DNA from 3 places in the Arthrobacter sp. TMS2-4 genome. Region 1 is predicted to be linked to each of the others. Evidence: riboswitches for the same ligand, from Rfam matches in the RefSeq annotation. Region 1 holds a riboswitch; each other region holds the start of a gene.

What was found. Region 1 has a riboswitch for S-adenosylmethionine ahead of ACX80F_RS07705 (ABC transporter substrate-binding protein). Riboswitches for the same ligand answer to the same signal wherever they lie in the genome.
Region 2: it holds a riboswitch for S-adenosylmethionine, as region 1 does, so the genes downstream of both, ACX80F_RS04920 (bifunctional o-acetylhomoserine/o-acetylserine sulfhydrylase) here and ACX80F_RS07705 (ABC transporter substrate-binding protein) in region 1, are expected to answer to the same signal.
Region 3: it holds a riboswitch for S-adenosylmethionine, as region 1 does, so the genes downstream of both, ACX80F_RS11900 (LLM class flavin-dependent oxidoreductase) here and ACX80F_RS07705 (ABC transporter substrate-binding protein) in region 1, are expected to answer to the same signal.

Annotation. Positions count from the first base shown of each region.
Region 1 covers NZ_JBTNDI010000004.1:150,827-160,612, forward strand. Annotated here, with positions in the region: gene ACX80F_RS07685 (LLM class flavin-dependent oxidoreductase) at 1-310, opposite strand, end outside; gene ACX80F_RS07690 (dipeptide ABC transporter ATP-binding protein) at 307-2,037, opposite strand; gene ACX80F_RS07695 (ABC transporter permease) at 2,034-2,945, opposite strand; gene ACX80F_RS07700 (ABC transporter permease) at 2,942-3,874, opposite strand; gene ACX80F_RS07705 (ABC transporter substrate-binding protein) at 3,875-5,536, opposite strand; SAM riboswitch class IV at 5,671-5,798, opposite strand; gene ACX80F_RS07710 (heavy metal translocating P-type ATPase) at 5,871-7,916, opposite strand; gene ACX80F_RS07715 (BON domain-containing protein) at 7,929-8,198, opposite strand; gene ACX80F_RS07720 (hypothetical protein) at 8,378-8,659, shown strand; gene ACX80F_RS07725 (hypothetical protein) at 8,728-9,093, shown strand; gene ACX80F_RS07730 (hypothetical protein) at 9,174-9,494, opposite strand; gene ACX80F_RS07735 (pyridoxamine 5'-phosphate oxidase family protein) at 9,506-9,786, opposite strand, start outside.
Region 2 covers NZ_JBTNDI010000002.1:386,600-396,385, reverse strand. Annotated here, with positions in the region: gene ACX80F_RS04935 (SGNH/GDSL hydrolase family protein) at 1-518, shown strand, start outside; gene ACX80F_RS04930 (hypothetical protein) at 535-777, opposite strand; gene metX (homoserine O-acetyltransferase MetX) at 891-2,009, opposite strand; gene ACX80F_RS04920 (bifunctional o-acetylhomoserine/o-acetylserine sulfhydrylase) at 2,040-3,356, opposite strand; SAM riboswitch class IV at 3,434-3,550, opposite strand; gene ACX80F_RS04915 (VOC family protein) at 3,706-4,347, shown strand; gene ACX80F_RS04910 (DUF1540 domain-containing protein) at 4,366-4,653, opposite strand; gene ACX80F_RS04905 (CPBP family intramembrane glutamic endopeptidase) at 4,797-5,597, opposite strand; gene hutI (imidazolonepropionase) at 5,640-6,842, opposite strand; gene ACX80F_RS04895 (formimidoylglutamate deiminase) at 6,842-8,281, opposite strand; gene ACX80F_RS04890 (allantoate amidohydrolase) at 8,278-9,495, opposite strand; gene hutU (urocanate hydratase) at 9,521-9,786, opposite strand, start outside.
Region 3 covers NZ_JBTNDI010000008.1:130,520-140,305, forward strand. Annotated here, with positions in the region: gene ACX80F_RS11870 (alpha/beta fold hydrolase) at 1-396, opposite strand, end outside; gene ACX80F_RS11875 (TetR/AcrR family transcriptional regulator) at 491-1,069, shown strand; gene ACX80F_RS11880 (GNAT family N-acetyltransferase) at 1,066-1,359, opposite strand; gene ACX80F_RS11885 (SDR family NAD(P)-dependent oxidoreductase) at 1,486-2,244, shown strand; gene ACX80F_RS11890 (hypothetical protein) at 2,309-2,527, opposite strand; gene ACX80F_RS11895 (helix-turn-helix domain-containing protein) at 2,524-3,144, opposite strand; SAM riboswitch class IV at 3,333-3,446, shown strand; gene ACX80F_RS11900 (LLM class flavin-dependent oxidoreductase) at 3,483-4,871, shown strand; gene ACX80F_RS11905 (SDR family oxidoreductase) at 5,129-5,782, shown strand; gene ACX80F_RS11910 (HNH endonuclease signature motif containing protein) at 5,938-7,572, opposite strand; gene ACX80F_RS11915 (acyl-CoA dehydrogenase family protein) at 7,781-9,049, opposite strand; gene ACX80F_RS11920 (dipeptide ABC transporter ATP-binding protein) at 9,046-9,786, opposite strand, start outside.

The DNA of each region.
Region 1 (9,786 bases):
TCGCGGCGAAGCCCAGATGCTTCGTCGCGGCGGCCATCGCCGGAATGATCAGCAGGGGGTCGTTGCTGGGGATCTGCACGGCCTCGCGCAACGCCGTCTCCGGGCCGCCGCGGTAGCCGTCGTAGGTGCCGATCACATCCGCGAGGAAGACGCTGTCGAAGAGCCCGGCCTCGAGGAGTTTCGCAGTCTCCACCCAGAAGTCGAGGTCGTTGAAACGGTGGCGGTTGTTCTCCGGGTGGACCCAGAGGCCGTGGGAGATGTGCCCCACGCAGTTCATCTCGAAGAGGTTGAAGGCGATCTGGCGTGTCATGAGCGGGGAGTGTCCTTCCGGGCGACGGTGAGTTCGGGGATGGCGTTGATGAGCTGGCGCGTGTACTCGTGCCCTGGTGCGTCGAAGACCTCGGAGACGGGGCCCTGTTCGAGGACCACGCCGTCCTTCATGACCAGCACGTCGCGGCTGACGTGCTGGATGACGCCGAGGTCGTGGGAGATGAAGAGGTAGCTGAGCCCGAAGCGTTCCTGCAGGTCCATCAGGAGATCGAGGATGCGGGCCTGCACCGAGATGTCGAGTGCGGAGACCGGCTCGTCGCAGATGACGACCTCCGGTTCGGCTGCGAGGGCGCGGGCGATGGCCACCCGCTGCCGCTGGCCGCCGGACAGGTCGAGCGGGCGGGCGCGGGCCCTGTCGGACGACAGCCCGACGAGGTCGAGTAGTTCGAGGACGCGTCCGGCCCGTGCAGTCCGGGGGGTCCCGGCCGCGGCGGCGGCCTGTCCGATCACCTGCCGTACGGTCTTCCGGGGGTCGAAGGACTGCAGGGGGTCCTGATAGATCATCTGTACGGCGCGGCGGGCCGCGAGGTCACGGGACGCCCGGTGCTCGGCCCAGGTGCGCCCACCGACGTGGACGGTGCCCGCATCGGGAGGCTCGACGCCGAGGGCGATGCGCGCCACGGTGCTCTTGCCGCTCCCGGATTCCCCGACGATCCCGAGGGTGGCGCCCCGGCGCAGCGTGAAGGACACGCCGTCGACCGCCGCCCGGCGGCTGCCGCCGGGTCCGGCGAACGACTTGGTGAGCCCCTCGACGACGAGGGAGTCAGGACTCGGCGTGAGGACCCCACTGGCGGACGGGGCGCGCCGTCCGCCGTCGAGCGCCCGACGCTCCTGTCCTGGTGCCCGGTCGCTGACCGTCAGGCGTCGTCCGCGTGAGAAGCGCGAGGGGATCGCCGCCAGCAGTCCCTGTGTGTAGGGGTGCCGGGGGTCCTGAAGGACGGCCTGAACGCTGCCTTCCTCCACGATCGCGCCGTCGCGCATGACCGCCACGCGGTCGGCGAGGTCCGCAACGACGGCGAGGTCGTGGCTGACCACGAGCATCGCGGTGTTGCCGCCCTTGAGGTCGTCGAGCAGGCGGAGGACCTGCGCCGCAATGGTGGCATCCAGCGCCGTCGTCGGTTCGTCGGCGATGAGGAAGCGCGGGTCCGCGGCGATCGCCGAGGCGATCAGGGCGCGCTGGCGGAGTCCGCCCGAGAGCTGATGCGGGTACTGACCGGCGCGGAGTTCCGGATCGGGGACGCCCACCGCGGTGAGGAGTTCGACGACACGCGCCCGGCGGGCACCGCGGTCGAGATCGCCGTGCAGGCGCAGGACCTCTCCCACCTCGTCGCCGACCGTGCGCAGCGAGTCGAGCGAGGACAGGGCGTCCTGCAGGATGAAGCCGGCTTCCTGGCCCCGCACGCGGGTCCACTGACGCTCGCCCCAGGCGGAGGCGTCCCGGCCGTCGAAGCGTTGCGCGCGGGAGCGGACCTCGGCGCCTGGACCGGTGAGGCCCACGAGGGTCCGGGCGGTGACGGACTTCCCGGAGCCGGATTCGCCCACGAGCGCGAGGCATTCGCCCGGCCGGACGGACAGGGTGAGGTCGTGGATGACCTCCCGGCGGTGGACGCCGCGACCGAAGGCCACGGAGAGTCCGTCGAGTTCGACGACAGGCGTGTCGGCCACGACGGAGGGGGACCCGGCAGGGGTAGGGGCGGTGGAGCTCATGGGAGCCTCCCTTCGGCGCGGCGTCGGAGCTCGCGCCCGATCACGGTGATGGACAGGACGGTGGCGACGAGGAACCCCGCGGGGATGGTGATCATCCAGGGCGCGTTGGAGACGAAGTTCCGGCCCGCCGAGAGCATCGCCCCCCATTCGGGCGCGGGGGGAGGGGTGCCCAGTCCGAGGAAGCTCAGGGACGCCCCGGCCCCGATCGCGGAGCCGATGCCGATCGTGGCGAGGACGAGGACGGGCCGGAGGACATTCGGCACGACGTGTGTGGCGAGGATCCGCCACGCCGGCAGTCCGAGGGTGCGGGCGGCCTCGACGAAGCCCGACTGGCGGACGAGGTGCGTCTGGGCCCTCGTGATCCGTGCGTAGTAGGCGACGCTGCCGGCGCCGATGGCGAGGATCGCGTTCTCCGTTCCACCGCCGATGATGCCGATCACCACGAGGGCGAGGAGGATCTCCGGGATGGCGAGGGTGACGTCGAGGAGCCGCATCACCGACGCCTCGACCAGCCGTCCGTTGAGTCCCGCGAGGAGGCCGATCACGGTTCCGCCGATCACGCCGATCGCGGTGGCGCCGACGCCGATGTACAGCGACGTCGCAGCGCCGTGGACGATCCGCGTGTAGTTGTCGGCCCCCGAGTCGTCCGTACCGAACCAGGCCGAGGGGCCCGGTGCCGCGAAACTCCTGGCCGGGTCCACCGCGTACGGGTCGGCCGGGGCGAGCAGTCCCGGGGCCACGACCGCCGCCGCCAGCCAGAGAAGGAACACGGAGGCCAGCAGGATGGCCGGACGCACCCGCCGGCGGCGGTGCAGCCGCTGCGGGAGCCCGGCAGGGGCTGCCGGTTGGTCCGGGAGCCCTGCCGTCGGGGCGACGGCGGGGGGAAGGACGGGCGAGGTGGTGCTCATGCGGTCACCACTTTCGGGTCGACGAGCGTGTACAGGAGGTCGAGGACGAGGTTCACGACCACATAGACGGCCGCCGAGAGGAGCACGACCCCGATGATGACGGGCAGGTCCTTGTTGTAGACCGACGCCAGCGTGAGGGAACCGATGCCCTGCCGGCTGAAGAGGGTCTCGACGACCACCGAACCACCGAGCAGGGCGGCGACGACGAACCCGGACATGGTCATCACGGGAATGGCCGCGTGCCGCAGGGCATGGCGGATCCTCACCGGCAGGTCGCGCATGCCGCGGGAACGAGCCGTCAGGATGAACGGCTGCTCGAGGACGTCCTCGAGCTCGTTCCGCAGGACCTGGGAGAGCGTCCCGAAGATCGCGAGGGCGAGGGTGAGGGCGGGAAGGACCAGGGCGGCGGGCCCCTGGTTCCCGCCGATGGGGAACCAGTGCAGCGTGAACGAGAAGGTGATGAGCAGCGCGAAGCCGATGATGAAGGTCGGCGTCGCGGCGAGGACCACTTCGATGCCGGAGACGATCGACCGGATCCAGGCGGCACGCTGCGCCGACAGGATCGCGACCGCGAACGTCAGTGGCAGGGCGACGGCGACGGCGGCGGTCGCGAGCGCCGCCGTCGCGCCGATCTGCTGCCCCATGGCTTCCGTGACGGGCAGGCGCAGCCGGTAGGACTGTCCGAGGTCGCCCTGGAGGAGGTTCCCGAGGTAGCTGCCGTACTGGACGACGAAGGGCTGGTCCAGGAGGTAGTCGGCACGGACCTGCGCGAGCGTCTCGGCGGTGGGCCGCGCGTCGGGTCCGCCGAGGATCAGCAGGGCCGTGTCGCCCGGGATCAGGTGGACCGCGACGAACGTCAGGGTCGCGGCCCCCCAGAGGACACCGACCCCCACGGCGAGCCGCATGAGGATACGCCGGAGCACGGCCATCTACTCGGCCTTCCAGGCATAGGTGAGGACGGGCACCGGGTGGGAGGTGTCCACGGCGACGTCGTGCAGGGTGTTCGTGTAGGCGAACTGGCTAGGGTTCTCGTAGAGCGGCACGCCGGGCACGAGCTCGATCAGGCGGTGCTGTGCCTTCGAGTACGCCTCCTCGGCGGCGGGCCCGTCATCCGCCTCGCGGGCCGCGGAGAGCAGCGCGTCGAGCTCCGGGTCGTCCACGTACGACGAGTTCTGGCCGATCCGCTCGCCCGTGATCTCGGAGGAGTGGTAGCGGATGAACAGGACATCGGTGGTGTTGGTGTGCCACACCCCGGCCAGGGCGTCGTAGTCGCCGGCATAGCGCAGCTCCGTGAGCTGGGCCTGGGGGAGCTGGATGATCCGGAGGTCGAAGCCGACCTTGCGGGCCTCACCCTGCAATTGCACGAGTAGCGGGCTCGGCGTCGAGCTCTCCACGGTGGGCACCTCGACCGTGAGGCGCTTCCCGTCCTTCGTGCGGAAGCCCTCGTCGTCGCGGCCGGTCCAGCCGGCGTCGTCGAGGAGCCGGTCGGCCCGCTCGGGGTCGTACGTCAGGAGGCCTTCGACCGACGGGTCGTAGTACTTGCTCTCCTTCGACAGGAATCCGTCGATCGGCGTGTAGGTGCCGAACCCGAGGCTTTCCACCACGGCCTGCGTGTTCACCGCGGCGGCGAACGCCTGCCGGACCGCGAGGTCGTCGAACGGCGCGCGATCGAGGTTGAAGCCGAGCACGTAAGGGCTGCCGGTCCGGGGCAGGTTCTGGTACGTGAAGTCCGGGTCCGCCTGCACTGCCGCGGCATTCTGGGGTGCGAGGTTCTCCGTCAGGTCGTACTGCCCGGAGAGGAGCGACTGGTGGCGGATGACGGGCTCGCCGACGAGGGTGACCTCGACGCCGTCGAGGTGCGCCTCGCCGTCCCCTTCCAGCCATTCCGGCGCCCAGTCGTAGCCCTCCCGCCTGGTGTAGCTGATGCTCTGCCCCGGCTTGTAGTCGTCGACGACGAAGGGGCCGGTACCGATCGGCTCCTGGCACAGTGTCTCCGGCGACTCCGAGATCGCCCTGCCGGAGGTCATACCGAGCCACGATTGCGCGAGCGTGTAGAGGAACGGTGTGTAGGGGTAGGCGAGGTGCGCCTCGAAGGTGTACTCGTCGATCACAGTGCCGTCCACGTACGGGGCGATGTAGGCGGCGGCGAGGGGTGACTTCGTGGAGGGGTCCCTCATGTGCTCGAAGTTCTGCCCGAGGACCTCCGCGTTCCAGGGTGAGCCATCACTGAACGTGACGCCCTGCCGGAGGTGGAACGTGTACGTCTTGCCGTCCTCCGAAACGTCCCAGGACTCGGCGAGATACGGCGCGATCTCGCCGTTCTCGTCGAGGGTCACCACGTTGTCGTAGATCAGGCGCCCCAGGAACTGCTGCTGGGTCGCAGAGATGCCGTGCCCGTCGAGGCAGCCGGGTTCGGCGGAGATCGACACGTCGAGGATGCCACCGGCCACCGGTTCGCCGTCGGTCTCCGCCGGGGCGCCCACAGCGCCGCCGCAGCCGCTGAGCAGTGTCGCGAGGGCGACGACGGACAATGCTGTGAATCGGCGACCGCGTCGCCGATTCCGGGCAGGGGGGATTACGGATGCGTTCATGGGTATTCCTCAGGAGGATCTGGCCCGATGCAGGGCGAAGTTCATGGAAGCGGGGAATGCGCAGCACGTCGCGTCGGAGCGCGTGCTGTCAGAAAAGGGTGCGGTGTGCGCTACAGCTCACGATGTGGCCTCTCGAAGTGCTCTTGCCCTCGCCGGACCAGCACTGGGTGCCATGGCGAAGGCCGCTTCGTCATCCGAACCACCCACGAACATGGGGTTGGTGCGCGGCCTAGTCGGAGCTTGGCGGCCGTGTCTCTTGAAGCTGGAATCACTATAGGCATGCCGTCGGGTGCTTCGGTCAACAAGAAGTAATGTGACTGCGACGCGGCCGCACCTACGTACGCGCAGACTGACCGACGTCCGTGGAGCCGCGGACACCGGAGCGTGGGGCGCTCGCCGCGCGCAGGGCGTAGAGGATCGTCAGCAGATCGATGCCCTCCTGGCCGAACGCGCCGGCCAGTGGGGGGACGAGTCCCAGGGCGGCGCCCACCATCAGCACGAGACTCAGCCCGATGCCGATCCCGATGCTCTGCAGTGCGATGCGCAGGGTCCGCCTGCCGATGAGCACGGCCTCGGTGACCTTCGCGAGGTCGTCGACCGTGATCACCACCTCTGCCGATTCGCTGGCCGCCGTCGATCCCCTCGCCCCCATGGCGATGCCGACGTCCGCGGCCGCGAGTACCGGGGCGTCGTTGACGCCGTCGCCCACCATGACGACGGGGCGCTCGGGCAGGTTCCGGACGATCTCCACCTTGTCCGCCGGAAGGCAGTCGTGGTGGACCGTGGTCAGTCCCGCTTCCCGTGCGATGTGGCGTGCCGTGGCTTCGACGTCTCCGGTGAGCATGAGGACTTCGCGCACGCCGAGGGCGACGAGCGAACCGACCGTGGCCGGCGCCGCGCTGCGCAGGGCGTCCCGCAGCAGGATGAACCCTGCGAAGCGCTCACCGACCCCCACGAAGACGGCGGTTTCCCCCGCCGACAGGGGAGGGTCCGGGACGGGCCCGACGAGGCCTTCGACGAACCGGCGCTTGCCGACGGCGACGGTGGTCCCGGCGATCTCCGCGCGCACTCCGTCGGTGGCGAGCTCCTGCGCCCTGCTCGCCGGACGGAGTGCCAGGCCGCGATGCACGGCCTCCGCGGTGATGGCTGCAGCGAGGACATGGGTGGAGTACTGCTCCGCGGAGGCGGCCAGGGCGAGTACCTCGTCCTGCGTGAGGGGCCCTGGCGTCGGGGCGAGGACGACCGCGCCCACCACCGGCGTGCCGGAGGTGAGGGTGCCGGTCTTGTCGAAGGCGACAGTCCGGGCCCGTGCGAGCTGTTCCAGCGCCTGGGTGCTCCGGATGATGATGCCGGCGCGGGCGGCCCTGCTGATCCCCCCGAGGAAAGCCACCGGTGCGGCGATCAGCAGGGGGCATGGTGTGGCAGCGACCAGAACCGCGGCGGCCCGCGTCGGATCCGAGCTCAGGAACCAGGACAGGGCGGCGAGGGCGAGCGCGAAGGCGGTGAAGGGCACCGCGAACCGGTCCGCAAGCCGGACCGTCGGTGACCGACTGGCCGATGCCTCGGCGACGAGCGCGACGATCTGGCTGTACTGCGATTGCGCCGGAGTCGCCGTCGCCCGCAGGGTCAGGGCGTTCGCGCCGTTCAGGGATCCACTGAGGATGTGCGCGCCGCACACGTAGTCGACGGGCATGCTCTCACCCGTGAGCATGGACTCGTCGAGGGTCGCGGAGTCCGTTGTCAGCGTCCCATCAGCCGGCACGACCTCCGAGGGCCTCACCAGCACGAGGTCGCCTACGAGGAGGTCATCGATCGGGACATCCTCGATCGCGCCGCCCTCGGCCGTGCGGTCGCCCGCCTGCTCCCGGTCGTCCGCCGTGATCCGGTGAGCGGACCGGGGTGCCCGCTCGAGCAGTGCGCGGAGCTGGGTCTGCGCGCGTGCGGACGCGAACTCGTCCAGCGCCTGCCCGCTGGCGATCATCAGTACGACGACGATGCTCGCGTAGTACTCCCCGGTGGCGGCCGTCGCGACGATGGCCATCAGCGCCAGGAGGTCCACGCCCCAGTGTCCCTTCCGGATGTCCCGGAGCATGCCGTAGGCCTGCACGGTCGCCACGGCCACGGAGTAGGACGTCGCGACGACCTGCGCGGCGGTGCTGATTCCCAGAGCATCGAGGAGGACCGTCACCACGATGACGACGCACGTGAGGACGACCAGCCAGGGGAGTCTCGGGAGCGATGTCCTCGGCTGCGGCCGCGGACTTCCCGACGACGCGTCCCGTTGCTGTCCGGCGTGCGGTGGCCGAGGGAGGTTCTGTGCCTGGCCGGGGCCCGACGTGCTACCGGACGGGGCAGGGACGTCGGCGGACGTATCCGGCATGGCCTACGGTGCTCAGGCAGGGCGCGAGGAGATGGTCAGGTTGTTGTAGACGGCGCGGACGGTCGGGTCGCACCAGCAGGCGAAGCCTGCCCGTGACTTGTCCTCGCGGCACATGGCCACGCCCGACAGCATCACGATGCCTTCGGTCACGGTGATGTCCAGGTCTACGCAGTCGGCAGCGAGGCGGACTGCCTGGCGCAGCAGATTCTCGAGCGAGACGGTATCGTCCGCCGCGCGCCCTCCTTCACCCTCGACGAGACGGGGGTCGACTGACATGGTCATCGTTCCACTGTGCGCCGGACACCCGGTCGACTGCAGGGCCCAAGGTCCTCTTCGGTGCCGTCCCAGCGCGCAATCCGCGGCCTTATGACGTCGCATGGGACTTTCGGCCCTAGTAGTAGCTGGGCCTCTCGCGTGTGATGTTCGTGCAATGCGAGACACCGATCCGAGAGGTTCGCACAGTGACCAACATCAGTTCAATCTGGACCAGGATCGATCCGGGCGTGCAGCAATGGGTTCTCGAGAATCCGGGGTGCGTGGTCCTTCCGCGCACGATGGTCAACCGCGTGGAGGCAACCGTCGGCGAGAGCCTGCACGCCGACGCCCACGGTGAGTACTGGTTCTCGGGGGAGGAACTCGTCTTCCTCAAGGCGCGTCGTCGGGCGCAGGACGTGGGTGCCTTCCATGCCGAGGGGAACGGCCGCCAGCGGCGGGGCGACCACGCAGAAATGCTGGACCGGTGAGGAGGCGTCCGGCCGCATCCGCAGGATCGACTCAGGGTTCGGCGAGGACCGCCCACCGCCGCGGAGCCATGGCAGGGGCACCCGGACTCGGTGCCGAGACCGAGGAGACGATGCGGCGCCGCGCCATGGCGATGCATCCCTCGGCTTCCAACCGGAAGCTGAAAATCCTCGTCAGCGCCGACGCCGAGGCGCACGTAGTGCAGATTCTCGTCCACGGCTGTGTGTCCGCGGTGAATCTGCATGCGCTCGACCTCGTGGTGCGACGGGCAGCCACCCTGTCCCCGGGAACGAACGTCGTCCTCGACCTGAGCGAAGCACAGGCCTGGGATACGGTGCGGGCAGACCTGCACCCTGATTCGATCACGGCGCGTCTCCTGGCTCAGGGCGCTGCGCCGGCGCCCTTCCCCCTAGGGGTCATACCTCCCGCGTCCTAGGGCGCGGGGCGACGGACGGGCGCACCCTGGGCTCAACGGCGAGCGCGGGGTGCGCCGAGGCCGAACCAGTCATACAGATCTCACGTGCACCAGAACCAGCCCGGCGGGCGCCAGTTCGCGGGCACCTCGTGACCACGGCTCCGTCCGCAACGGGCGCAGCAGTACTCCGCCCGCGCATATCGGGTACAGCCGTTGGGAAGGACCGTCTGTTCGGAGAAGGTGGAGTAGACGAGCGCGTCATCCGAACCGCAGGCCATGCAGACCGGGATGTGTCCCCGTGATCGGCCGTCCCCGACGGCGCGTTCACGGAGGGACCGCGCATCCACGACGAGTCCGCCGTCGTCCCCTGCCGGGACAGGGCGAAGGGCGGACGGCTCCTGACCACCAATTCGGATCGTCATGGCCTGCAACGCTAACGGGTGGTCGACAGGCGACGACCACGTATCCGGGTGGGAGTCATCTCATGGAAGAGGTCGCGCAATCCCGGTGCCCACGGCTCCTCGGAGACCTTCCCCCACAGGGTCGTCAGGAGAGCCTGGTCCTCGACTCGGGTGGCCGGCCCGTTGGCCAGGACGGTCCACCCACTCTGGGTACTCCGGTCGGTGAGGTCCACCTGGAAACCTGCATGCTCGAGGTAGCTGCCTGCGATGACACCGTCTGCCCGGGTCCGGAAATACAGGTGCTCGTCCAGCA
Region 2 (9,786 bases), on a different contig from region 1:
GGGACCCGGACCTCCTCGCCGAGAAGCTCGACCCGGTGGTCGGCACCCTTGCCGCATCGGGCGCGACCGTCGTCCTGCTCACGGGCCCCGACGTCCGTGACACGGTCCTCGGGGGCGTCCGGGCGCGGACGGCCATCTACAACGAGAACCTCCGCACGATCGCCGCCCGGCACGAAGCGGTCATCGGCGACATGTGGGCCCTGCGTCAGCTCATGAATCCGCAGATGTGGGACCCGGACCGGCTGCACTTCTCGCCCCTCGGGCACCACACCATCGCCATGATGGTGCTCGATACCCTCGCCGTCCGGCACACCCTGCTGCCGCTGCAGCCCAGGGATCTGCCGGCGCGGCGGTGGCGGACGGCGCGCGCCGAGGACCTCGTGTGGGCGCGCGAACATCTCGTACCCTGGGTCCTGCGGCGGCTCCGGCACCAGTCCTCGGGTGACGGCGTGACCGCGAAGCGGCTCGAGCCCGGGCCCATCTTCGGCCCGGGCATGCCGCCGGGAGCGGCGGAGTAGCTCCCGGCGTCGCCGCTCAGCCGTCGAGCGAGACCTCGCCGTTCGCCACGGCGTCGGCGCAGGCGCCGAGGTCCGGTCCGGGCTTGAAGTCCACGAACTGCGGCTGCAGCTTCTGGAACAGGAACTCGTAGACCTCGTCGCGGGTCTTCCCGTCCATGGTCTCCACGGCTTCCTTCACGGCACCCTGCAGCGCGCGGTCCGCGTCGAGCAGGATCTTGTCGCGGGCTTCCTGGTTCCAGCCGATGGTGCTCAGTTCCATGAACAGCTCCTTGTCATTGCACGTCGATCCGTCCGGCCTTGTCGCCCCGACGGGCCCGCCACCAGTTCCTAAGCAGGCTTAGTTCCACCCTAGGCGCTCGGCAGGGGAATCGGCTACCGGCTGTAGAAGGACGATCGGAGCTGGTCGTCGAGCTGGTGGATCTGGGTGAGGAAGGCGTCGTGTCCTATCGGGGAGGAGATCAGGTGGACGGGGACGTCGCCGGGCAGGCCGGCCGCGAGCCGGTGGGACTGCCAGGGGAAGTACAGCCGGTCGGTGTCCACGGCGGCGATGAAGAACTCGGACGTCGCCGCCCCCAGGACGTCCTCCAGGCTCCCGCGGTCGCGTGCGGCGTCGTGGCTCATGAGCGCCTCGGTGAGGATCACGTAGCTGTTCGCGTCGAAGCGGTCCACGAGCTTGTCGGCCTGGTGGTCCAGGTAGCTCTCCACCCGGTAGCGCCCGCGGTCGGCGGGCAGGGCGGACCCGACGGGCCGCTCGGCGTCCTGCTCCGCTCGACCGAAGCGTGCTTCCAGTTCCTGTTCCGCGCGGTAGGTGATGTGCGCGATGCGCCGCGCCAGGCCGAGGCCCGCTTCCGGAGGGGGGCCGTCGTAGTAGTCGCCGCCGCGGTAGGCGGGGTCGAGCCGGATGGCCTGCAGCTGTGCCTGGGCGAACGCTATCTGTTCGGCCGAACTGGCGGCAGTGCAGGCGATGACGGCGCACCGCTCCACGCGGTCCGGGAACATCAGTGCCCATTCGAGGGCCCGGGCGCCGCCCATCGACCCCCCGAGCACGGAGTGCCAGCGCCCGATGCCGAGCTGGTCGGCGAGCAGGCTCTCCGCGCGGACGGCGTCGCGGATGGTGACGAAGGGGAACCGTGCACCCCACGGCGCGCCGTCGGGCGCGAGGCTGGCCGGTCCCGTCGAGCCGTAACAGCCGCCCAGCATGTTGACGGACACCACGAAGTAGCGGTCGGTGTCCACCGTACGGCCGGGACCCACGAGGGAGTCCCACCAGCCCTCCTCCTCCGAGGCGCCCCGGGCCACGTGGGAGCTGCCGGTCAGGGCATGCTGCACGAGGACGGCGTTGGAGCCGTCCCGGTTCGGCCGGCCCCAGGTCTCGAACGCCAGCTGGACGTCGGGCAGCGTCCCCCCGGTCTCGAGGGCCAGCGGGCCGATGGACGCGATACGGAGCAGCCCATCTCCGTCCGGGGGCGCTCCGTGCGTCCGGGCGGGCAGCGGGGCAGGAGGGTACGTGGTCACGAACCCTCAGGCCCCCTTGGCGGCGCGGAAGCCTGCATCCAGGTCGGCCAGGATGTCGGCGATGTGCTCGAGGCCGACGGACAGCCGGACCAGGCCGGGCCGCACGCCGGCGGTGAGCTGCGCCTCCGCCCCGAGCTGGCTGTGCGTCGTCGACGCGGGGTGGATGACGAGCGAACGGACGTCGCCCACGTTCGCGACGTGCGAGTGCAGCTCGAGCCCGTCGACGAAGCGCTTTCCGGCATCGAGTCCCCCGACGATGTCGAAGCTCACGATCGCTCCCGTGCCGTTCGGCCCGTACTTCCGCCCGCGGTCGTACCAGGGACTCGAGGAGAGCCCGGCATAGGTGACGCGTTCGACGTCGTCGTGCCCTTCCAGCCATTCGGCGACGGCCTGCGCGTTCTGCACGTGGCGTTCCATGCGCAGGCTCAGGGTCTCCAGTCCCTGGGCGATGAGGAAGGCGTTGAACGGGGAGACGGCCGAGCCGAGGTCGCGGAGCAGCTGCACGCGGGCCTTGAGGATGTACGCGAGGTTGGCGCCGAGCGCGCTGCCCACCCCGAGGTCGCGGGCGTACACGAGGCCCTGGTAGCTCTCGTCCGGCGTGTTGAAGCCCGGGAACCGGTCGGGGTGCTGCGCGAAGTCGAAGGCGCCGGAGTCCACGATGACCCCGGCGATGGCGTTGCCGTGCCCGCCGAGGTACTTGGTGGCCGAGTGGACCACGATGTCCGCACCCCATTCGATGGGCCGGATCAGGTAGGGCGTGGCCAGTGTGTTGTCGACGATCAGGGGGATGCCGTGCTCGTGGGCGACGGCGCTGACGCCCTCGATGTCGAGGACGTCCTGCCGCGGATTGGAGACCACCTCGCCGAAGAAGAGCTTGGTGTTCGGTCGGAGTGCCGCGCGCCACTGGTCGAGATCGTCGGGGTCCTCGACGAACGTGGTCTCGATCCCGTACTTCTTCAGCGTGTGCCGGAAGAGGTTGTAGGTGCCGCCGTAGAGGCTGGGGCTGGCCACGATGTGGTCGCCCGCCTCAGCGACGTTCAGTACCGCGAAGGTGCTCGCGGCCTGGCCGGAGGCCAGCAGCAGGGCGCCGACGCCGCCTTCGAGGCTCGCGATGCGGGTCTCGACGACCTCCTGGGTCGGGTTGCCGATCCGCGTGTAGATGGGCGCGAGTTCCGCCAGGGAGAACCGGTTCGCGGCGCTCTCCGCGCTGGGGAAGACGAACGACGACGTCTGGTAGATGGGGAGCGCTCGCGCCCCCGTGGCCGGGTCCGGCACCTGGCCGGCGTGGATCTGGCGTGTTTCAAAGGACCAATCGTTGGACATGGTGCTCCCTCTGATCAGGGGCTCCGCCTGTCCGGCTCCCGCCGGCGCCGCCGTTCGGGGAGACCGGACCCCGCAGGAGCCCGCGCTTGAACGGCGCCGATGGGACGCCGGACCTGGTCCTCACCCGGGGCACCCCACCGCGGTTGGAGGGTTGCCGGCCAGCAAGCCGGGGCTGTGTGCTGGCACTCATGACCTGCCTTCATGAAAGCCGATCCGGGGGGATCCGGCAACCGTGTGACCCTCCGTGAAGCAGCCCGCAGACGCGCTCCCGATCCGGCTGCGAGACACGCGTCGCGGAGTAAGGCTTGCCTTAGTCGAGACCCAGATCACTTAGTGCCAAGATAGCCGCATGCGCCTGGACCATGTATCTTATGCCTGCGAACCCGATGGACTTGCCGCGACGGCCGAGCGGATCTCGGCCAAGCTCGGCGTGGAGCCGGTGAAGGGTGGTGTACACCCCCGCTTCGGTACGCGCAACATGATTTTTCCCCTGGTCAACGGCCAGTACCTGGAGGTCGTCGAGGTGCTGAACCACCCGGCGTCGGACAAGGCCCCGTTCGGCCAGGCCGTCCGCGCCCGCTCCGAAGCCGGCGGTGGCTGGATGGGCTGGTGCGTCGCCGTCGACGATCTGGCGCCGTTCGAGGAGCGCCTCGGCCGCAGTTCCGTGCCCGGCAACCGGAAGTTCCCGGACGGCCAGGAGCTCACCTGGCAGCAGATCGGCATCAAGGGGCTCATCGCGGACCCCCAGGTCCCCTATCTGCTGCGCTGGGACGACGGCACGGAGGAACTCCACCCCTCGAAGGCCCGCCCCGCCTCGGTGAAGCTGGACTGCCTCACCATTGCCGGCTCGTCGGAGCGCGTGACCGACTGGCTCGGCACGGATGTCGAGCAGACGCTCGACGACGTGCAGGTCGAGTGGATCGCCCCCAACGGCACGCCCGGCGTCATGTCGGTGACGTTCGAGACCGACAGCGGGCGCGTCGAGATCTGACCGGTCGTCCCCGCACCCTCAGGGGTGCGTGTAGGTGAGGCAGTCGGCGGCGTCCGCGCCCGGGCCCACCTTCACGGCCGGCGCGCTGCACAGCAGGTCGTGGTTGAAGCTGCATTCGGAGCGCTGGCACGCACCGACGTGCGCGATCACTTTCGGCAGACCGCCGCTGACGGACGTGTCGATGAAGGTGGCGCACGTGGCGTGTTCCTCCACGCCGGACACCGTGATCGCGACGGCCGTGCAGCCGTCGTGGTTGAACGAGCAGTTGTGGACAGTGCACTCGGAGACGTTGGTGACGACGCTCATGATTCCTCCTGGCTGGTCCGACGGGGCACCGGTCGCGGAGCCCCGATGGTGCTGGGTGAGCACACGGTAGCACCGGGCCCCCCGGTTCTTTGAGTCATGATTCGGGTGCGTAAATCAGCCGGGCGCCGCCCGGCCGGGGCATCTCACGCCCCGATCCCGAGGGCCGGCCCCAGCAGCGCGTAGCCGACGAATCCCGTGATGTCGATCAGCGCGTGCGCGATCACGAGCGGCAGCACCCGCCGCGTCCGGGTGTAGAACCAGGCGAACAGCAGCCCCATCAGGACGTTCCCGATGAACGGGCCGAACCCCTGGTAGAGGTGGTAGCTGCCCCGGATGAGGGCACTCGTGATGATGATCGCGGGCGTGGACCAGCCGAGCTGCCGCAGGCGGATGAACAGGTAGCCGACGACGATGACCTCCTCGAGCACCGCATGCCGGAGCGCGGAGAGGACCAGGACCGGGATGGTCCACCAGTAGTCGTCGAGCGCGGCCGGCACGAGCGCGGTCGTGATCCCGAGGGCGCGGCCCCCCGCATACACCCCGAGCGTGCCGACGGCGATGATCGCCGCGAGGCCCACCCCGGCGCCGATGGTGCGCAGCGGCTGCTCGAAGGTGAGGCCCAGGCGCCGGACGGCCGAGATCCCGGGACCGCTGAGCAGGAACAGGACGAGCGCCACGGGCATCAGGGCGAAGAAGATGTCCAGGAGCTGGTAGGCGAGGTCGAAGTACTCACGCTCGTTCAGCACCGGGTTCAGGGTGGTGGTCTGGCCGGCGAGGGGTCCACGCGTCAGTTTGTCCGTCAGGCTCACGACGGCGTACACGCCCGACTGCCCGAGCGAGAGTCCGAAGACGATGAGCAGTTCGGCGGTGATCCGACGCGGCGAGGCCGGACCCGCGGGGCCGTCCGCGGGCGGGGCGGTGGAGGACGAGGAGCCGGCAGTCATGACGCTATCCTGCCAGCGGATGCCGGGCGGCTCCCACCCGGCTCACCGGACGCGCGTGCCCGCCCGCCAGACGGCGTGGACGAGCGGCATCCCGGGCCGGTACGCCAGGTGGGTGACCGACGGCGCGTTGAGCAGCTGCAGGTCCGCGCGGTGCCCGACGGCGAGGGACCCGACGGCGCGGCGGCCGTCGGCGTCGTCCCCCGTGTGGCGCCGCAACGCCAGGGCGCCGCCGTAGGTCGCGGCACGGACTGCCTCGTGGACGGTCAGTCCCATCTGCAGGACGGCGGTGGCGACGCAGAAGGCCATGGAACTCGTGTAGGAGGTGCCGGGATTGCAGTTGCTCGCCAGGGCGATCCGGGCGCCGGCGTCGAGCAGGCGCCGCGCCGGAGGGAACGGCTGGCGCGTCGAGAGGTCGCAGGCGGGCAGGCACGTCGCGACGGTCCCCGGCACGTCGTCCGCGCCGGATGCCGTCCACGTTCCGGCGAGCGCCTCGACGTCCGCGTCCAAGAGGTGGTTCACATGGTCGACGCTGGCGGCGCCGAACTCGGCGGCGAGCGCGACGCCGGCGCCCGGGCCGAGCTGGTTGCCGTGCACGCGCAGGCCGAGACCGGCCGCGGCGCAGGCTTCGAGGACGCGGCGGGACTGGTCGGGGGTGAAGGCGCCGGTCTCGCAGAAGACGTCGGCCCAGCGCACGTACGGGCGGACGGCGTCGAGCATCGGCCCGCACACGAGGTCCGTGTAGTCCTCGGCGTCCACTCCCGCCGGGACGAGGTGCGCGCCGAGGAAGGTGACCTCGTCCACCACGCCCGCCGCGATCCGCGCGCCGCGTGCCTCCTGCGCGACGTCGAGCCCGTACCCCGTCTTCGTCTCGAGGTAGGTGGTCCCTCCCGCGGCGGCCTCGGCGACGCGGGACAGCAGGAGGCGCGTGAGGTCGTAGTCCCCGGCCGCGCGCGTGGCCTCCACGGTGACCGCGATGCCGCCGGCGGCGTAGGCCTCCCCCGCCATCCGGGCCTCGAACTCGGCCGTCCGGTCCCCGGCGAACACGAGGTGCGTGTGGCTGTCCACCCAGCCGGGCAGCGCCGCACGGCCACCGGCGTCGTACGCCTCGTCCGCCGCGGGAGCCCGGCCGGCCGGTCCGATCCAGCTGATCCGCTCCCCCTCGAGGATGACGGCGGCGTCCCGCAGCACGGCGCCGTCGGCGTCCTGCGTCAGAAGCTCACCGATGTTGGTGACGAGGACGGACATCAGTGCCGCTCCCAGGGCTGCGTGGACCGGGTCGCCGGGCTCGCGGGATCGTTGCGGGCGTTCGCGGCGGCGTCGAGGCGGCTGATCGCCGCGGCCAGCAGGGGGCCGGGGTCGCCGAGTGTCGTGTGGAGGCCGTCCCGCGCCGTCAGGACTCCCCCGACGACGACGCCCGTGACGTCCTGCGCCGTCGCCGTGTACGCGAGCTGCTCCCAGGAGGATCCGGCGGTGCGCGCCGTGTGCGGGTCTACGGCCATGTAATCGGCCGCCAAGCCCGGGCTGAAGCCCGCCCCCGGGCGACCCGCCGAGCGCGCCCCGCCGAGGGACGCGATGCCGTGCAGCCGCTCCGGATCGAAATGACCCCTCCGTCCGGTGCGCAGTCGCTCCCCGTGCTCGAGGGCCCGCATCTCGAGCCAGGGATCGACGACGGCGTGCTGGTCGGTGCCGAGGGCGAGCGACACCCCGGCGTCGAGGAGCTCCCCGGCCGGACCGAGTCCGTCCGCGAGGTCCGCCTCCGTGGTGGGGCAGAGGACGACGCTCGCCCCGGCGTCCCCGAGGAGCGCGATGTCGCGCTCCGTCACGTGGGTGGCGTGGACGGCGGACAGCCGCCCGGTCACGAGCCCGTGCCGGTCGAGCAGCGCCGTCGGGGTGCAGCCGGTGGCGCGGAGGCACTCCTCGTTCTCGGCGGGCTGCTCGGAGAGGTGCACGTGCAGGGGCAGCCCGGGCGGGAGGTGCTGCGCGATCACGGCGAGGTCCTGTTCCGGCACCGCGCGGACGGAGTGGACAGCCGCCCCGACCGCCACCTGGTGCGCGGGGTACTGCGAGGAGACCGCAGTGCGCAGCGCGGCGAGCCGTGCGAGCCACCGCTCCGCGGTCCCGTCGGAGAAACGGCGCCGGGCCGCCCCGAGCGGTGTCCCGAACCCGCCGGCGAGGTAGCACGTGTCCAGCAGTGTCAGCCGGATCCCCGCGCGGACGGCCGCCCGCGCGAGGGCCAGCTCCATGGCGTGCGGGCCTTCCTCCTGGCTGTCCTCGGCATGCTGCCCGTACGGCGTGCCGTCCTGCCGGTGGTGCACGTAGTGGAATTCGACGACGCTCGTCCACCCCGCCACCACCATCTCGGCGTACGCCGCGGTGGCGAGTTCCTCGTACAGCGCGGGCGTCAGCGCGTCCGCCGCGCGGTACATCGTCTCCCGCCATGTCCAGAACGTCCCGCCGCCCGCATGGGTGCGCCCGCGCAGGGCACGGTGGAACGCATGCGAGTGCGCATTGGCGGCGGCGGGGAACACCACGCCGCGCAGGACGACGTCGCCCTCCCGGGCCGGGACCCCCGGCAGCACGGAGGCGACCAGCCCGGCGTCGTCCACCTCGACGCGGACCCCGTCCGCCATGCCGTCGGCCTCCAGCCACGCGTGCTCGCACCACACGGCGCGGGGGTTTGTCACAGGAGGTCGTCGAGGACGTCCGCGAGAGCGGTGGCCCCGGCGTCGGCGTCGTCGCGCTCCACGAACTCCTCGGGCGAGTGGCTGACGCCGGTGGGGTTGCGCACGAACAGCATGGCGGTGGGAGCGACGGCGCCGAGGATGCCGGCGTCGTGCCCCGCGCCGGTGGGCAGGGTCGGTGCGCCGGGGAAGGACCGGCCGAGTGCGTTGCCGAGGGTGCGCTGGAGGGCGCCGTCGAAGTGGACGGTGCCGCTGCGTGACTCCTCGGTCAGGGTGGCGCGGCAGCCCTCGAACGCGCAGATCTTCTGGGCCTGTCCGTGGATCCGCTCGATGAGGGCGGCCGTGAGGGCGTCCTCCTCGTGGCGGACGTCCAGCCAGAGGTCCACGCGGGAGGCGATGACGTTGGTCCCGCCCGGCACGGGCTGCAGCCGGCCGACGGTCGCGCGGGCGCCGTCCTGCTCGGCGGCGGCCTTCCGGACGGCGAGGACCACCTGGGCGGCGGCCACCATGGGGTCGGCGCGGTCGGCCATGAGCGTGGTTCCGGCGTGGTTGCCCTGGCCGGTGATCGACAGGCGCCAGCGCCCGTGGCCGAGCATGGTGGAGCCGATGGCCACGGCCGAGTCCAGGTCGATCAGTCCGCGCCCCTGTTCGACATGGAGTTCCACGAAGTCGCCGATGCGGGCGATCGCCTCCTCGTCGCGGCCCAGGTGCGAGGGGTCGAGGCCGGCGGCCCGGGAGGCCTCGGCGAACGTGGTGCCGTCGGTGTCCGTGAGGGAACGGACGGCGTCGGGGTCGAGCGTGCCGGTGAGCAGGCGGGACCCCAGGCAGGAGACCCCGAACCGGGAGCCCTCCTCCTCGGGGAACACGGCGATCGCGAGCGAGCGCTGCGGCCGGACGCCGCGCCCGCGCAGCAGGTCGACGGCCACGAGGGCGGACGCGACGCCGAGCGGGCCGTCGAAGGCGCCGCCGCCGGGCACGGAATCGAGGTGGCTGCCGGTGACGAGGGCACCGTCGCGGCTGTCCGTGGCGTCCCACCACGCCCAGAGGATCCCGTTGCGGTCCGTCTCCACGGCCAGCCCGCGGGCCTCGGCCTCCCCGATGAACCATTCGCGCAGCGAGGATTCGGCGGGCGTGAAGACGCCCCGCGAATAGCCCCCGCGGGTGGTGTCGCGGCCGACGTCGTGAATGGAGTCGAGGACTGAGGAGACGGTCTGCACGGGGATACCTTCCGGTCGGGAGTCTTCAGGATTGCATGGGGATGCGGACCCCGCGCTCCGTCGCGACCTCGCGGGCGCGCCCGTACCCCGCGTCGACGTGGCGGATCACGCCCGTCCCGGGATCATTGGTGAGGAGCCGCTCGAGCTTCTGGGCCGCGAGGTGCGTGCCGTCGGCGACGGAGACCTGCCCGGCGTGGATGGACCGGCCGATCCCCACGCCACCCCCGTGGTGGATGGACACCCAGGTGGCCCCGGAGGCGGTGTTCAGCAGGGCGTTCAGCAGCGGCCAGT
Region 3 (9,786 bases), on a different contig from region 1:
CTGGAGCAGGAACGGCTCGAGTGAGGCGAGGAATGCGGCCTTCGCCACGCGGGCCTCGCCGTAGGTGCCGATGTAACGGCCCACCTCGCCCGTGCCCATCGAGAAGCCGACGAGTACGGCGTCGTTGAGATCGAGCGTCTCGAGGACCGTGTTCAGGTCCGCGGCGAACGTGTCGTAGTCGTAGCCCGTGGTGGGCTTGCTGGACCGGCCGAAACCGCGCCGGTCATAGGTGATGACGCGGTAGCCCGCTGTGAGGAGAGCGGCGGTCTGCTTCTCCCACGAGCCGCCGTCGAGGGGATAGCCGTGGATCAGGACGACGGGCTGGCCCGTGCCGTGGTCCTCGTAGTAGAGCTCGATGTCCGTACTGTTCTCGGTGCCGACCGTGATGAAGCCCATGTGCGTCGTCCTTGTCTCGAGCGGGGAGAACGTTCGTTCTCCCTCACCGGCCAATATAGAGAACGTTCGTTCTCGATTCAAGTAGAATGCCTGTATGTCCGATTCCCAGATACGCAGCCGCATCGTGGCGACGGCGGACGGGCTCTACAACGCAAAGGGCATCCACGCCGTCGGTATGGACGAGCTGCGCGCCGCCGCGGAGGTCTCGCTCAAGCGGCTCTACCAGGAGTTCCCCTCCAAGAGCAGCATCGTCATGGCCGTCCTCGAACACCGCCACGAATCCTGGACCCTGGGGCTCGACGCGAAGGTCCGTGGCGTGGATGGTCCGCGGGCCCGGCTCCTGGCGATCTTCGACTATCTCGCGCAGTGGTTCGGTGAGGACTCGTTCCGTGGCTGCGGCTTCATCAACAGCTTCGCCGAGCTCGGGGCTGTCAGCCCGGAGGTCGCCGAGTACGCGAGGAAGCACAAGGAGTCCTTCCAGCACTACGTCGGGGATCTGTCGGAGGCGGCAGGGGCGCCACCGTATCTGGCGCCGCAGTTGTCGATCCTCGCCGAAGGCGCGCAGACGACGGCGGCGATCGCCGGGTCTCCGGAAGCAGCGGGTCAGGCGCGCCGCGCAGCGGAGGTGCTCATCGATGCAGCTCTTCGCCAGGGGGTCCGGGGAGCGGCCTAGGCTGTCAGGTCCTGGTAGTCCGGGTGCTCCTGAATGAAGGCCGCCACGAACTCGCACCGGGGGACGACAGCGAGGTGCTGCCGACGGGCGTCGTCGAGCGCGTACCGGATGAGGGTGCTGCCGATGCCCTGCCCCTCGGCGTCCGGGTCGACGACCGTGTGGGTGAACGTGATCGTATCCCCCGACCGGTCGTAGGCGGCGGTGCCGACGCGACTGCTCCCGAGGATGGCCTCGTAGCGATTCTCGGCTTCGTTGTTGCTGATCTGGACGTCGGTGGTGTCTGTGCTCATCCAGCCACCCTCGCACCCGTGCCGACCGGGGGTCAACGTGTCCGTTCCGGTCGGTCGGCGTTCGCTTCTCCGGTCGGCGACCAAGCGTCCCCGCTGGGACGCCGCACACGTTGTACCGTCTGAACCATGACGTCGAACATTCTGGTGACCGGTGCGAGCAGGGGCATCGGCGCGGCCATCGCGCATGATCTCGCAGGACGGGGACACCGCGTTGCTGTCCATGCAGGCCGTGACGGGCGCGCCGCGGCGGCTGTGTGCGAAGCGCTTGCCGGTGATGGCCATGTGGTGGTGGTCGGGGACGTCGGTGACCCCGAGGCCTGCAGGCGCGTGGTGGAGGAGGCGGTGGGCGGACTGGGTGGGCTCGATGTCCTGGTGAACAATGCCGGCATCTTCGAGGCGCATCCCATCGAGACCGTGTCCTTCGAGGACTGGCAGGAGGCGTGGCGGAGCACGCTGGACGTGAATCTCGTCGGGCCGGCAAACCTGGCATGGCTCGTCGCCCGGCACCTCCTCGACCGGCCGGCAGGCCCGGAGGGTGGTCGGCTCGTCAGTGTCGGATCGCGGGGTGCGTATCGGGGTGAGCCCGCCACGCCGGCCTACGGGGCGAGCAAGGCGGCGTTGCACTCCATGACGCAGTCCCTGGCCGTGGCACTCGCTCCGCACGGCATCCTCGCTGCCGCCGTCGCGCCGGGGTTCGTCGAGACCGACATGGGCAGAACCGTGCTGGACGGGCCGGGTGGTGACGCTGTGCGTGCGCAGAGTCCGTTCAACCGTGTCGCGACGCCGGAGGAGGTAGCGCAGACGGTTGCCTGGTTCGCAACCGATGCTCCGCTCTGGGTGAGTGGCACCGTGGTCGACGTCAATGGGGCGTCCTACCTGCGGTAGTTCCCGGGGTGCGACTGGGCGAGGTGCTCGTCGTGGTCGGAGGGCGATGGTCGCCGCCGCGCGGCTAGAGAAGGTTGATACCGCTGTGGGCGAGGGCTTGCAGGTCCGTCCGGCGCTCGAGGTGGCGGTGAAGGAGTTCTGCGTTGGTGCCCTCGACGGAGGCGAGTGACGATCCTGCTGCGATGAACGCGGCGCCCAGGCGGAAAAGGGTCCGCGACGCGAGCCCTGCATGGGATGGTGCCGTGAGCACCGGGTATCCGACGGGAAGGGTTGCGCTGGTCATGATGTCTCCTGGGAGTCGATGAGGGGGAATGCGTTGAAGTGCAACTGGACGGGTCGGGTGCCCGGGGTGCCCGGTTCGGCACGGTAGGCGTCGAGCTTCTCGCGAAGGATCTCGCTCATATCGCGGGCGAGGGTCGCGAGTTGCTCTGCCGTCAGATGGGCGTTCATTGTTGCGATCATGGCTGCGTCCGCCCATTCCGGCGGGACGGCCTCGCAGCCACTGGCCATGAAGGTCGCGAGAGCTTCCGCCCGGCCGCGTTCGAACTGGCGGTTCACCTGCCGGGTGGCTTCCCGGGTGGTGGGGTCCTGTTCGAGTTCGGGGGTGCTGAGGGTCAGCGACCCGCGGGGGCGTTCCCACCACCGCTCGCGGGCGGAACCGCGATCCTCCACCTCGCGAACGAGGCCGTAACGGGCCAGCTGCCTCAGGTGGTAGCTCGTCGACCCACTCGACTCTCCGACCCGCTTGGCGATGCTGCATGCGGTCTGCGGACCGTAGCTGGACAGGACCTCCAGCAGCTGGATCCTGAGGGGATGGGCAAGGGCCTTGAGTGCTGCCCCGTCGAGGACGCGGTTGCCGTCGTCGACGGGGTGTCCTGCTTCGCTCATCGTCTCTTCCATGCGATCAGTGTGCGCTTGCAAAGAAGTCTTTGCAATACTTTCTTTGCAACTTCTGGGGTCTCTTCGCCGGAGGGTGTCGACCGCCGTCGTCGGGCCCTCCTACGGGTGCACGGAACGCTTGATGCATGACGCACCATGACGGCGGTAGGTGGACGACGGCGTGCGTGCCCACCTACGCTCGGAACCAGAATCAAGAGTTCCAACGCAAAACCCTGGTTTGTTGGACGGCAACCCTCTCGCTGTAGTGGGGTGCCCCAGGTGAGGATTCGGCCCGGCACGGCCAGTGCGGGCAAGTATGGCGCTTCCGCCACGGCAGTGCCCCGACATGAGGATTTTTCATGCCCACAGCTCCGCGCCGTATCCGCTTCAATGCCTTCGACATGAACTGCGTGGGACACCAGTCCCCGGGTCTGTGGCGCCACCCCGAGGACCAGTCGTGGCGCTACAAGGACCTGAGCTACTGGGCTGATCTCGCGAAGACCCTCGAGAAGGGCTTGTTCGACGGCATCTTCATCGCCGACGTCCTCGGCACGTACGACGTGTATGGCGGTTCCAACGAGGCCACGTTGCGGCAGGGGACGCAGACCCCGGTCAACGATCCCTTCCTGCTCGTCTCCGCCATGGCCCTCGTCACCGAGCACCTCGGGTTCGGTGTCACCGCGGGCACCGCCTACGAGCACCCCTACCCCTTCGCGCGTCGGCTCTCCACCCTGGACCACCTCACCAAGGGCCGCGTCGGCTGGAACGTGGTCACCGGCTATCTCCCGTCTGCCGCGCGCAACATGGGCCATGAGGACCAGCTCGAGCACGATGCGCGGTACGACCACGCCGACGAGTACCTCGAAGTCCTCTACAAGCTGCTCGAAGGATCGTGGGAGGACGACGCCGTGGTGCGCGACCGCGAGACCGGCGTCTTCACGGACCCGGCCAAGGTCCACGAGATCGACCACGATGGCAAGTACTTCACGGTTCCGGGAATCCACCTCAGTGAGCCGTCACCGCAGCGGACGCCGGTCATCTTCCAGGCGGGAGCATCCTCTCGTGGCATCGCCTTTGCAGCCGGCAATGCCGAGGCCGTCTTCGTTGCCGCACCCACGAAGCAGAAGCTGAAGGACGTCGTCACGAAGATCCGGGATGCGGTCGAGGCCGAAGGCCGTGACCGCTACTCGGTGCGGATCTACACGCTGCTCACCATCATCACGGACGAGACGGAGGAGAAGGCCCAGGCCAAGCACGACGATTTCCAGCAGTACGTCAGCTACGAGGGAGCCCTCGTGCTCGTCTCGGGGTGGCTCGGTGTGGATCTCTCCGCCTACGATCCGGACGAGCGGCTCGGCAACGTGAAGTCCAACGCCATCCAGTCCGCTGTCGCGAACTTCCAGAAGGTGAACGACGACGGCTCGCCGTGGACCGTGCGGGACATCGCCGAGTCCGCGGGGATCGGTGGGCTCGGGCCCCGCATCGTCGGCTCGGGTGTGCAGGTCGCCGATGAGCTCCAGGCATGGGTCGAGGAGACCGACGTCGACGGCTTCAATCTGGCCTACGCGATCACGCCCGGGACCTTCGAGGACATCATCGAATTCGTGGTGCCGGAGCTGCAGAAGCGTGGTGTGTACCCGACGGAGTACGTCGAGGGAACACTGCGGGAGAAGCTGTTCGGTAAGGGCGACCGGCTGCCGGAGGAGCACCGTGGTGCGCGGTATCGACTCCAGGCGATCCGCCCCTGACGTGTGTCGGCTCATCGGTCCGTTGGCCCACCTCGTCCGTCCGTCGGCTCGTCGGTCCGTTGGTCCACCCCGTCCGTCCGTCAGTTCGTGGGGTGCCGCTCTCCTCGGCTGCTCCGGGAGTTTCTTGAGTATCGATGGCGGTACCCGGGAATAGGCCTCCGCTCGCGGCAGAACACCCCGACGAAGGTGGTCAGGCCGAGGGTTCGGGGACTAGCGTCGAAGACAAGGTATCCAGTCATTCGACAGAAGGAGTTCCCATGTCACGAGTAGCCATTATCGGTGGGCACGGAAAAGTAGCCCTGCACCTCACGAAGATCCTCACGAGTCAGGGTCATCAGGTCAGTTCGATCTTCCGTAACCAGGACCACAGCGGTGACGTCGAGCAGGCGGGCGCAACGCCTGTGGTAGCGGATGTCTCCGAGCTGTCGGTGCAGCAGATGGCGGATGTCTTCCGTGGCCACGACGCTGTCGTGTGGTCTGCCGGTGCGGGTGGTGCGAGCCCGGAGGCGACGTATGCCGTGGATCGGGATGCTGCGATCCGTTCCATGGACGCGGCCCAGGAGGCGGCTGTGGGGCGCTACGTCATGGTGTCCTACCTCGGTGCGCGCAAGGACCACGGGGTGCCGGAAGACAACAGCTTCTTCCACTACGCCGAGTCGAAGGCTGCGGCTGACGAGCACCTGCGCAACTCGGAACTCGCCTGGACCATCCTGCAGCCGGGAGCCCTGACGACGGATCCGGGGACTGGGAAGATCGAGGTGTCAGCCGAGCCGCAGCAGGACTCCGTGGCCCGTGAGGATGTCGCGCTCGTAGCCGCAGTCGTGCTCGGCAACCTCGGCACGGTCGACAAGACCATTCAGTTCAACAGCGGTGAGACGCCTGTTGCGGAGGCCATCGAGGCTGCGCTGTAGTCTCCGATACCAATCGTATGAAGGCGGTGCCCTTGGTATGGGCGCCGCCTTCTGTGTGCGTGGGCGACCGACTCCGTTCATGCGGGAGGCCTGTCCAGTTCCACGAAAGGTCGCCCACGGTGCTCCGGTCGTAGCTGACAGGCCCGATGCTCCGGTCATCCGGGACTGTGCTCCAGGACATCTGTGTTGTGCTCGGAAACCTCTGGCCTCGGCCCGGAAGCATGGCCGACCACTACTTCGTCGACTGCTTGTCCTGCCTGCCAGTACCTGTTCCGCCGCGCAGTCCTCGGAGGGCCAAGGGCCCGGGGAGCGGTAAACCACGGAATGCCATTGCGGGACTCGACCGTCCAGCCGCCCTGATGAATGACGTGGTGATGGCGTGAACACAGCAGGACGCCGTTGGCAATGCTGGTCGTGCCGCCATGGGACCACGGCTTGATGTGGTGCGCCTCGCACCAGCTGGCCGGGATGGAGCAGTCAGGGAAGGCACAACCCTTGTCCCTGGCGACGAGCGCTCGCCGAAGGTGCGGCGGAAAGAGCCGCTGTGCCCGTCCGACATCGAGGACCTGACCGCTACTACCCAGGACCACCGGAATGATGTCGGCATCACATGCTAATTTCCTGATACTCCCGGCACTCATCTGCCCCGAGAAGACTGCATATCCGGCTCGGTGCGTCGCGCTGACGAGATCCTGCTGATCGATGGTCACCATGACCTGCGGTCGGTAACCGCCCGTCGACGGGAGGGTGGCCGTGCTCAGTGCAACCCGGCAAGCTGCAACGAGTCCATCCAGGAGAGTCTGAGCCCTCGTTGGAGCTGGAGGATCACCGAGAGCGCTCACGGATTCCTGCGCGTCGTGACCGAACGACGCACAGCTGTCAGGGTCGCTCGGGTGGTGCTGGTCGCTGAGCTCATTGATTGCTCGGCCGGGCACGGCCTCACCGGCTTGGCCCGGAACGCAGCGGGGGTTCGCGGTCGAATTCATGACCGTTGCAAGATGTTCGAACTGCTCGTCCGTGGCGCCGATCTCGAGGAAGTGCAGTCCGTGACGCCGTCCTTTCAGGAAGACGCCCTGCCGTGCACGCAGCACCTTGTCCGTGGGTTCCCGCCCGTCCTGGTCGAGGACGCTCTCCCAGCGACGAGCCAGCACACGGAGGATGTCCTCGTCGGCTTCCATCCCCTGCCGTGTCAGGTGGTGTTCCATCGACTCGAGGTGTTGAGGTGTCGCGAACGAATCCACCCGGTGTAATGCCTGAGCGATGACGGTTGCGGCCCGCCCGCTGATATGGCCGGAGGTCATAGCGGCCCCGAGCACAGTGAGGCGGGGAGGAACCGGAGCGCCGGTGGGCGATATCCGGGGAAGCACCAACTCTGCAAGCGTCAGCCGACGCTTCGCTTCTGCCCTGCTGATGCCCAGTGTGGCACGCAGATACTCTGCGCAATTCCTGAATCCGTTGTCCGACGCAACGGGCTGGCCTTCACCCTCCTTGCCAGAATGCCCGTCCGAACCGAGCGACTGTTCGGCGCGCACCAGGAGCGCACCCCCCGCACGCTCATCACCGTCGGTGTCCGCCAGTTTGTGCTCCTCCGCCAGGCGGGCCGCCAGGATCTGCAGATAGTCCACGATCTTCGAGGCATGCTCGACCTCGACGATGAACTGCGCAGCTTCCGTCCTGGTCCTGATTCGGTGGTTCAGACCTACATCCCGTGCGCACTCCGCAAGCGCCTCGCGCGCCCAGCCCAATGGACTGGGTGTCGCAAGAATCGGCTCGATCGGGGCAATTGCCATGCTTGAATTTTATCGAACACGTCTACTATTTCTGAGGCTGGGAGGGCAATGTGGAGGAAGAGTGGCTTCTCGTTGTCCACATAAGCGGGATGCTGTGGACGCGCAAAGGGACGACAGCATGGCGCACCGGCGCACCGGCGCACCGGCGCACCGGGCGCTCGAACACGCGCCGTGCCGGACACCGCGCGCACCCCGCCGTCGTTCGCCTTTATGAAACGGCCTCCCGACCCTCCGCCGACGAAGTACCCGGCGCGTCACCCGCCCGCCACACGAAGGCCGGCACCGTTCCGTTGATTTCCCAGTCGCCCACGATCCTCGACTTGTAGATCACCGGATTATGCGAGGAGACGGTGCGGGCGTTCCGCCAGTGCCGGTCGAGCTGCAGGCTTCTGCGGGTCGACGACGCCCCGAGCGCGTTGAAGATGGTCGCGGCTGCACGCTGGACCTGCTCCGTCACCACGATCTGTGCCTGCGAGGACGCGAACTCCACTGCTACTGCAGCGGAGTCCGCGTCCACCTGCGGGAGACCTACGAGGTGTGCCTCGTAGGCCTCCTGCAGCAGTTCGGCCACCCGGAGTGCAGCAGCCTCGGACGCGAACGCGAGTGCCGAGACTTCCCCCACTACCTGCTGCACCTGGATGTCCTCACTGGGTCTGGTGCCGTTCCCGTGGCTGAAGGTGCGGGTCCGCCCGCGCACCTCTGCAGCCACGTCCCGGACTGCCGAACGCGCGATCCCGGCAAGGGTCGCGACATGGACGAGCTGATACACCCCGGTGTCGTACGGCGGATGCTCCGTGTCGGTGATGACGTCCGCCGCGGGCACGACGACGTCCCGGAAGATCGACGTACCGCTCGCCGTCAGTCGCTGGCCGAAACCGTCCCAGTCGTCGACGACCTCGACCCCCGGTGCGTCCCGCCGCACGAGCGCGATGACGTCGACGCCGTCGGATGTTCGCGCACCCGTCTGGATCCAGTCCGCGTACAGGCTCCCGGTGGTGTAGTACTTGGTGCCGTTGACCCGATACGCGTCGCCGTCGCGCTCGATGGTGGTGCTGACACCGCCCACAGGTACCGGTCCGGTCTCCGTCCATGCGTTGCCGAGCACCGCACCGCTGGCGACGCGGCGAAGCCAGACCGGATCGTCGGCATAGAGACGGTCCTCGACGAACGCGATGTGGCAGCGTAGCGCCTGTGCGAGGTTCGACTCGGCGGCGGCGAGCTCGATGAGCAGCCGGAAGAACTGCGGAGCACTCACTCCGCCACCGCCGTGCTCGACCGGCACCCGCAGCGCCGTGAACCCGGCGTCCGCGAGCGTGCGCACCTGGGTGTGCAGGAGGATCCGCTCGTCCTCGCGCTTCGCCGCACCGGCGGCGATCTCCTCGAACAACGGGCGGTAGTGTTCGGCCAGCCGGGTGTAGGTGAGCGGGACGTCGACAGCCTGAGCGTCGGTCGGGGTTGTAAGGGTGTCTGCGGTCATCGGTCGGCTCCTGCCGGGTCGTGGAACGGGGTGGATGCGGGCGCGCCGCCGGCGCCACGAGTAAGGCCGGGAACGACGCCGGTCGCGTCGTGATCGCCGTGAGCGGCGCCGATGGGATCCCGAGCCGGCATGTCGGGTACGGCGTCGAGCAGGGCCCGGGTGTAGTCGGTGGCCGGAGCCGTGAAGATCGAAGACGCCGTCCCGGACTCCATCACGCGGCCGTCCTTGAGCACCAGGACGTCGTCGCTCACGTGGTGGATGACGCCGAGATCGTGGCTGATGAACAGGTAGCTGAGCGCGAGTTGCTCCTGGAGGTCCGCCAGGAGGTCGAGGACCTGCGCCTGGATGGAGACGTCGAGTGCGGAGACGGGTTCGTCGAGCAGCAGGACGCGTGGCTGGAGTGCCAGAGCACGGGCGATCGCGACACGTTGGCGCTGACCGCCGGAAAGGGTGAGAGGCCGCCGGTCGACGAGATCCAGTGACAGACCCACCTGCCCGAGGAGTTCGGCCGCGCGGTCGCGTCGCTCACCGGGGACGCCGATGGAGCCGGCATCCAGGGCATCGGTGATGATGCGGCCCACGCTGAAGCGAGGGTCGAACGAACTCAGCGGGTCCTGGTTGACGAGCTGGATATCCGGCCGGTGGGGGCGGCGGAGAGGTTCCGCGATGGTGCTTCCCACCCAGGGCAGACCCCCGAGGGTGACGGTCCCGGCGTCGGGCTCGGTGAGGCCGAGCGC